Regions from separate parts of the Desulfosarcina ovata subsp. ovata genome, predicted to be linked through region 1. Evidence: riboswitches for the same ligand, from Rfam matches in the RefSeq annotation. Region 1 holds a riboswitch; the other holds the start of a gene.
What was found. A riboswitch is a leader RNA that binds a small molecule or an ion and turns the genes downstream of it on or off. The one in region 1 is predicted to bind cobalamin.

Region 1 (4,403 bases):
TGGGGCACCATTGGCCGGGGATGGGGCAGAACCGGGGCTGCCGGCCGCTTCGGGCATTTTGTAGCGCACCTGCAACCGGCCGGTGAAATCGTCCACACCGACCCGCGCCTGGATATCGAACACCTTTTTCAGATTTTCCGGGGTGAGTACCGTTTCGGTGGGGCCGGCGGCCACCACCTGTCCCGCCTTCATCAGGACCATCTCCTGGCTGTAGGCCGCGGCCAGATTGAGGTCCTGAAATACGGCAACCACCGTGCGCCGATCATCCCGTACCAGTTCTGTGGTCCGATCCAGCAGGGCCAGGGTGTGGTGCACGTCCAGGTTGGCCGTGGCCTCATCCAGCACGAGCACCGGGGTATCCTGGGCCAGCGCGCGGGCAAAGATCACCCGCTGGCGTTCTCCCCCGCTCAGGGTGGTCACCGGCCGATCCTTCAGGGCCAGGATACCGCAGTCGGCCATCACCCGGGCCACCCGGTCACGGTCCTCGCCGCTGGGGGCACCGAAGCGCGGCGTGTGCGGGTAGCGTCCCATGAGGACCACCTCCTGCACGCTGAACGGGAAATTGATGCCGTAATCCTGGGGCACCAGCGCAATCAGCCGGGCCAGCGACCGTTTGCCGATTTCGGACAAGGGCCGGTCCCCGTAACGGATATCGCCCCGATCGGGCATCCGGTGCCGGCAGATCAGATCCAGCAAGGTGGTCTTGCCGCAACCGTTGGGTCCGACAATGCCGGTAAAGCGCCCCTTCCGCAGGACCAGGTCCAGCCCGTCGAAAATCGTTTTTCCGGGATGGGCGAAGGCGATGTCGTGTAAGGCGAATCCCATCCTCAGAAGCCCCCGCGGCCCGTCTGGCGTTTGCGAAAAAGGTAGCAGAAAAAAGGGCCTCCGATCAGGGCCGTCAGCACGCCAATGGGAATCTCGTGGGGCAGCACCGCGCGGGTCACCGTATCGGCCGCCAGCAGCAGAATCGCCCCGCTGAAAAATGAGAGCGGCAGCAGCCGCCGGTTGTCCGGTCCCACCAGGGCGCGCATCATGTGCGGCACCAGAAGCCCCACAAAACCGATGATGCCGGAAGCCGCCACACAGGCGGCCGTCACCAGGGACGCCGTGACCAGCAGAATCCAGGGCACCCGGCGGGCGTCCACCCCCAGTGACGACGCCGCCCGGCGTCCCAGGCAGAGCAGATTCAGGTCGCGGGCGAAAAAGAGAAAAACCGTCAGCCCCGGGATCAGAAAGGCGCTGGTCAGTCCCACGTCATGCCAGGTTTTGGAGGCGAAGCTGCCCATGAGCCAGAAAATGATCACCGATACCTGCTCGTCGGCCACGAATTTGAGAAAGCTGATGCCGGCCGAAAGAATCGCGGCAACGATAATGCCCGACAGGATCAGGTTGTTGGCGTTGGCTCCGCCGGCCGAAGAGGAGAGGTAGATCACCAATACCAACGTGGCCGTGGCCCCGATGAAAGCACATACCGGCACGCTGTAAATGCCGGCAACACTCAGGTTGAGCAACAGGGCCAGGGCCGCCCCGAACGCGGCGCCGGCAGAGACACCCAGGGTGTAGGGATCGGCCAGGGGGTTGAGCAGAATCCCCTGAAACACCACGCCGCACAATGCCAGTCCCCCCCCCACCACCGCTGCGGTCAGAATGCGCGGCAGGCGCACGTCCATGACAATGGTGCGGGTCAGCTCGTCCAGGCCCCGGGTGAGGGCCGGATTGCCCGTCAGGCTGCCGCCGACCACCCGCAGGACATCGATCCAGGCGATCCTCAGGTAGCCCATCCCCGCCGACAGGCAAATCGTCGCCAGCAGCACCCCCGCCAGCAGGCCGGCCAGCAGCCAGCTGCGCCCCAACAGATGGGGGAATGAATTGTCGACAGAAACGGGAGCGATCAAATCGTTTTACCTGTGGCCCCGTACCGGCGTTTACCGGTTGGCATACACCCAAAAAACAAAAACCCTTCAAACCTCGATGTCGGTTTGAAGGGTTGCACCCAGTTTACTTGGCCCTCTACATTATGGACGGCCGAAAACACTTTTTCAAGCAGCTCTCTCCGGCACACACAAAAGGCAGGTCTTCTGGCTTCCCCTTCCTGACAGACGCCTTCCCACACCGGTAATCCGGGACAGTGGCCCATGGTCTGGCAGTTCCCTCCAACAAAGATCGGAAGGGCAGGGGGTTACAGCGGCGGGACCGCTCCCGGTTCTCACGGGATTCCCTATTAAGCAATAGCGCACCTTTTGCTCCGTTTTTAGTTTACATCCGATGGTATGTCAATCCTTCAATTGACATTTGGATGTTGGCATTTGGCATTCATTTATCCATCCGAAAGCAAGGGGCGCCGATAACGCCATTCGCCGAATTCCAATTCAGATGCGGTTGCCCTGGGAGAAGCGCATCCGGTGGTTGAAAACAGTGTTTAAATAATGGTATATGCCGCAGTTAAGGATAAATTCGGAAATGAGGAATGCCTTTGAATCAAGATCAACGAAACCAATTGAAACAGCTTCCGGGGGTGGACCGGGTTATCGTCCACGGATCGGCCGGCGGGCATTTCGACGCCATTCCCAAGTCAGTGCTGATTCCGGCCATCCGCTGGGCCATTGACCGCCTGCGGGAAACGGTGCTGCACGCGGCGACCCCGCTCGATGCGGCCGCCTTTTCCCTGGATGCACTGGTGGAGGCGGCAACGCGCCGGGCCGACCGGATCATGGCCCCACGACTGCAGCGCACGGTCAACGCCACCGGCGTGGTGGTACACACCAACCTGGGCCGCTCCCTGCTTTCGCCGGCCGTGCTCGACCGCCTGAAACTTATCTCCAGCCGGTACTCCAATCTGGAATTCGACCTCGAGAAGGGTCGCCGGGGGTCCCGTTACAGCGCGGTGGAAGACATTCTCTGTGAATTGAGCGGCGCCCGCGCCGCCATGGTGGTGAACAACAATGCGGCAGCGGTACTGCTCTGTCTGGACACCCTGGCCAAGGGCGTTGAGGTGATTGTTTCCCGGGGCGAACTGGTGGAAATCGGCGGCGCATTCCGGATCCCGGATGTCATGGCCAAAAGCGGCGCCATCCTCAAGGAGGTGGGCACCACCAACCGGACCCATCCCCGGGATTATGAAAGTGCCATTGGCGAAGCCACCGGTATGCTGCTCAAGGCCCACACCAGCAACTACAGCATTGTGGGATTCACCGCGTCCGTGGCCCTGCCCGATCTGGTGGCCATCGGCAGGCGCCACGACCTGCCGGTCATGGAAGACCTGGGCAGCGGCACCCTGGTGGATTTTTCCAAATATGGCCTGATCAAGGAACCCACCGTTCAGGAATCCCTGGCCGCCGGCGTGGACGTGGTCACCTTCAGCGGAGACAAATTGTTGGGCGGCCCCCAGGCGGGGATCATTCTGGGCGGCCCGGCGCACATCGACCGCATCAAGGCCAATCCGCTCACCCGGGCCCTTCGAATCGACAAGATGACCCTGGCCGCCCTGGAAGCGACCCTGCAACTCTACCGCGACGAGCAGGACGCCCTGCAGCACATCCCCACCCTGCGTATGCTGACCCTGCCGCCATCGCTCATCCAGGCCCGGGCCGCAGAATTGAAAACCCGCCTCGAGGGAATCGGCGGCGACCGGCTCAAGGTGGAACTGATGGACCTCTCCTCCAAGGCCGGCGGCGGCTCCCTGCCCCTGCTGAACCTGGAAAGCCGCTGCCTGGGCGTTACCCTGGCGGGAAAATCGGCCAACGCCATGGAATCGTGGCTGCGTCACCATACCCCGCCAATCATCGGCAGAATCGAAAGCGACCGTTTCATCATGGATCCACGGACCCTGCAGGAGGAAGAGCTGGATATCATCGAGAAGGCCTTTGCCGACATGCTGGCCGAAGAGACGGGCACGCAGGAGAAGTAATGCCAAAACCCCTATCGGAACAATTCAGAAACCGCAGTGCGACACAGGAATTTCTCTTCTCGGCGTCCGATGACCCGACCGTTTCCGTCAGGGCGGCCGAAATTTCACCATCGACCTTTTCCGAACGGTTCACGGATCTGCTCGACCGGCAGGCGTTCATCGACGCCGTCGAGACGCGCCTGACAGCGGCAGCAACCCTTCTGGTGCTTGCCGTGGACATTGAAACGGCCGTCCAGGACAACGACGATGACCAGGCGGCCATGGCCGCCATCGCTCCACTGGAACAACTCTGCCACACCCAGGACGGCATCTGGGGGCAGATCGGCCGCCATCGCTTCGCCTGCGCCCTGGCCGACCGCAGTGCCGATGAGGGCGACAACCTGGCCCGGCAGCTCCTGGCCGCCGGCCAGGCGATGCAACAGCCGCCCGTCATCGTCGGGATGGCCCTCTATCCGACCCTCGACGAGACACTCGGCGAAACCGTTGAAAATGCCGG
Region 2 (4,403 bases), 4.7 Mb from region 1:
ACAACCTGACGCGTGCTATCGACAATATTGATGAGAGTTTTGCCGAATTTAAAAAAGTGACCGCTGATTTCAACAACGGCACCCTGGCAAAATTAGATGAAATGCTGGATCAGGCGCGGCAGACCTTGGCCAAGGGTGAAACGGCACTTGCCGAGGCCGGCAGTGTGCTGGGTGAAAGCGCGCCCATGGTGGTCAATCTCAATCGCCTGCTGATGGAACTGCAGGATGCCGCCCGGACGGTACAGGCGCTGGCTGATTATCTGGAACGTCATCCTGATGCGATCGTATACGGGAAAGGACTTCAGGAATGATGCGACCATGGCTGTGGCTCACGATTTTTGCCTTTCTGCTGGCGGGGTTGGTTTCCGGCTGCCGTTCCATTACCCCACCGGTGACGTACTACACCCTAAACGCCACCACCTTGCCACCGGCCGAATCCAACGACGGCGCGAAGGCCGACCTGACCGTCGGCATCCGTTCCGTCGGATTGCCCGGTTATGTCAACCGCCAGCAGATGGTTGTCCGCAGTGGAGCCAACCGTCTGTTGATTTCAAGCCTGAACCGTTGGGCCGATTACCCCGATCGGATGGTCCAGCAGACCATTGGTGAGAACCTGCAGTGGCTCATGCCCCATATCCGTATGGTCAACGCGCCTTGGCCGGTAGAAATCAAGCCGGACGTGATTCTGTCGTTTCAGTTTTTGGAACTGATCGGCACCGGAAAACGCCGGGTGTCGCTCACTGCCATCTGGACAATTGCCGGCAGCCCGGACAAAGCAACGGATGCAGCGGTCGTCCAAACCCACCGCACCCACCTGATTGAACCCATCACCGGTTCCGGGTTTGGCGAATTGGCTGCTGCCCACAGCCGGGCCATCGGGACGCTGTGCCGGAAAGTGGCCACTGCGCTTGACGCATACACCCGATCCCGGTAGGCGTTACCACTCCCGCCAGGTCATGACTGGTATCCCGCCAACAAAGATTTGCAGATGGTGTACAGGTTCTGCGGATGGTCGAATCAACAGATGCTATCCGTAATCCTTAACGCCGATGAACCGATAAAAAACTTGACAAAAAGTACCGGTGGGGTAATTAGATTGCACTTTGGATCAGGTGCTCATAAGTAATCTTCATCCGGTGGGTTGGGGTGACGGTTGACGAGCTGAAAAGGGAACCCCGTGAGAACCGGGGACGGGCCCGCCGCTGTAATCGGGGACGAACGCCGCAGCAACGCCACTGACAGCCGGAACTGTCGGGAAGGTGCGGTCGTAGGATGATCCGTGAGTCAGAAGACCTGCCCGATCCAAAATGAGTCGTCAACGCGTGGACAGTGTTTGACGCTCGCCAGATCACCGCGGATAAAAAAGGGACATCCCCGGATCGAATTGTTAATCGGTCCGGGGATTTTTTTTTCTCCGAACCGCCACTACTTTTTCCCCAATTCAGGAGAGCGCAAAGCGATGAGAAGAACTGTGAGTTTAAGCACGTTATAGCAGTAAATATTGCAAACAATCTTCTTGACAATTATGTTCGTAAAGAGAAATATGCGAAGCCATTTCAGGTGCTATAGAAGCTTAATAGGGAACCCCGTGAAATTCGGGGATGGGCCCGCCGCTGTGATCGGGGACGACCGCTGCAAGATTGCCACTGGCTTTAAAGTCGGGAAGGCGCAGCCATTAGGAAGAACCGAAAGTCAGAAGACCTGCCTGGATACCATAAATGTTGCTGCCCCGCCCCGTGGACAAGGGAAGGCAGATCAAATCTGTGGAAAAACCAGGGCATCCCAGATCGTTTGTCAATCAAATGGTTCGGGATTTTTTTTATTCAAGCCACGTTGAAGTTTTTATCCCGAACCAAAAGCTGTCAGAGTGGGAGGATAGATGAAACGCTGCTTGTTTTTTTTAATTTTGGGAGGACTTTTATGGCCCGCATTGGGTTTGGCCGAGGATGGGAGAGAAGCTGATCATAAACTGGATGAAATCGTGGTTACTTCGACGCGAAAGTCAAAGGCGGTTGACACACCTGCAAGTCTTTCCATCATCACGGCAGAGGAACTTGAGGATATGGGGGCCAAAAACATTGTTGAAGCCCTGTCAAAAATTCCCGGGGTTGTTGACAGCAGTTCAAAAAGCCAGTCCGTTGTCATCCGCGGAAACAAAAGCGCCATGGCCGGAGGACCGGTCCTTCTGATGGACGGTGTTCCCTTGAAATTGGGGGATTACCGGTACAGTGAGTTTGATTTTATTCCGGTCAACCAGATCGAACGGATCGAGGTTCTGCGTTCTGCCGGGATTGCTTATGGCCCCGGTGCGGCCAGGGGGGTGATCAATGTGATTACCAAAAAAAGCAAATCCGAGGGGGTTCATGGCGATGTCTCTGCCTCTTATGGTTCATGGGACAGTCATGACGAAAATGTGTCATTGTACGGCATGAAAAATAAGTTCGACTTTCTGGTGGATGCCGAAAATTATCATACGGACGGGTATGAAGAAGAAGAGGAAAACCGGCAGTCCGTGTTGGGACGCCTGGGATACAATCTGTCCGACCAATCCAGGATTGGTCTTCGGGTCAACCATGTGGATTATGATAATCAAACGGCAGAAGGGCTAAAAAAATATCAATGGCAGTTGGACAACTATCGCAGGGAGATCCATTTTCCCAAAAGCGAGACCGATTCGGATCTGCTCTGGCATAATGAAAAAGATGAGAAAAATACAACCGTTGCCTTGGAATTTTCCCATAAGGCCGAAAAAAAATTTTTTGATTCCTCTTTTTCCTGGGCAACCTATGAAAAAGACTTCAGACGGACGTATGCGATTTATGACAGTCCGACGAGCGTTTACTATGAAGACAGCGACCAGGACACATATTCACTGACCATGTCGGGCGGATATCATTTTGATTTCGGTTCGGTCAGCTACACCCCCACCATCGGGATAGATTATGAGGATATCGACAATACTGTCGGACGAATTTATCCCTATTATCCCACAAAAAATACCGACACATACAACTTTGACCTCCAAGAGAAAACCTATGGTGTTTTCTGGGACAACAACCTGCGGTTCAATGAAAAATGGGGGCTGGACGCCGGTATCCGTTTTGACAGGACAGAAGTGGAATTCCAGGACAAGGTACCCAATATTGTAGATGAAGACCGCGATATGTTCAGCTACTCCATTGCCCCGTCCTATCATTTCAATGACCAGGCCATGATTTACGCGTCGGTGGGAAGAAATTACTGGTTTCCAACGCCGCGGTATTATGCTTGGGCCGTTGAAAAAGGCGGATCGTTGAATCCGGTTGAAGACCTTGAGCCCGAAGAAGTCCTGACCTATGAACTGGGGTATAAACATTTGTTCAGCAAGGCATTCAACATCAACGCCACCATTTATTATTCGGAATATAAGGATAAATTCGGATCGGTTTATGACGAAAACGATGATTCCTGCGGCCAGGGGAATATCGGGGATGCCGAGGCAAAAGGGATCGAGATTGAGGCAGACGGCAGGCTGTGCCAATATTTCGGATACCGGGTGGCCGCCACCTACCAGGATATCGAATGGACCTCGGGTACGGCTTTCGTTTACATTCATCCCGATAATACCAGGGACTACACGGCAGACATTTCGGGAAAACAAATCTACTGGGTTCCTGAAATCAGTGGGGTCATCGGGCTAGATTTCTACCCCATGGCCGGGCTTAAGATCAGCATGGATATAAACTATATCGGCGAACGGTATGTGGATTACCTGAACCAGATCGAATATCCGGACAAAACCACCTTTGATGCCAGGGCTTCCTATACCTGGAAAGCATGGAAAGTCTGGGTCCTTGGTAAAAATATTTTTGATGAAGATCTTGAATATGCATCTAATTCATCCGGTAAGCTGAATTCCGACGGCGAACCCAATAACGCCTATTATGTCCAAAACGGCGCTTATGTAGAGGCCGGCATCAGCTATCATTTCTAATTGGAAAGTCATATGATCAAACAATTGTGGATGAGCGGAATTCTGGCCGCCTTCCTGGTGTTCGGCATTAAAATCGGCGTGGGCCTTGGTTCACAGATGAACCACCCCGCTATTTCAAAAAGAAAAAAATGGGCCTTTTTTGCAGGGTCTGTCCTGACCTATCTGCTTTTGTTCCTGGGAATACATTTTCTGGTGACCGGCCTGAATCTGCTGGATTACCTGGACAGATTGGCCAATGTCCTCAAATACGGAATGATTCTGCATTTCATTCTGGCCGCAGGGCTTCTGGCATGGGGCATCCGGCTGCTGATTCAAACACCGGCCAGTCACCAACACGCCCAGCTTAAGGCAGTTCTGCTTTTGATCACCCCCTGCCCGGTATGTGCCACCGTGATTCTGCTTAACCTGACCCTGGCGTTCTCTTTATTTC

Region 2: another riboswitch for cobalamin. It lies ahead of GN112_RS05415 (TonB-dependent receptor); the one in region 1 lies ahead of GN112_RS25935 (FecCD family ABC transporter permease).

The regions. Positions count from the first base shown of each region.
Region 1 covers NZ_AP021879.1:5,918,173-5,922,575, forward strand. The annotation lists gene GN112_RS25930 (ABC transporter ATP-binding protein) at 1-825, opposite strand, end outside; gene GN112_RS25935 (FecCD family ABC transporter permease) at 828-1,895, opposite strand; cobalamin riboswitch at 2,052-2,256, opposite strand; gene selA (L-seryl-tRNA(Sec) selenium transferase) at 2,468-3,907, shown strand; gene GN112_RS25945 (tetratricopeptide repeat protein) at 3,907-4,403, shown strand, end outside.
Region 2 covers NZ_AP021879.1:1,230,192-1,234,594, reverse strand. The annotation lists gene GN112_RS05425 (PqiB family protein) at 1-311, shown strand, start outside; gene GN112_RS05420 (PqiC family protein) at 308-934, shown strand; cobalamin riboswitch at 1,118-1,315, shown strand; cobalamin riboswitch at 1,542-1,723, shown strand; gene GN112_RS05415 (TonB-dependent receptor) at 1,880-3,973, shown strand; gene GN112_RS05410 (DUF2162 family putative transporter) at 3,986-4,403, shown strand, end outside.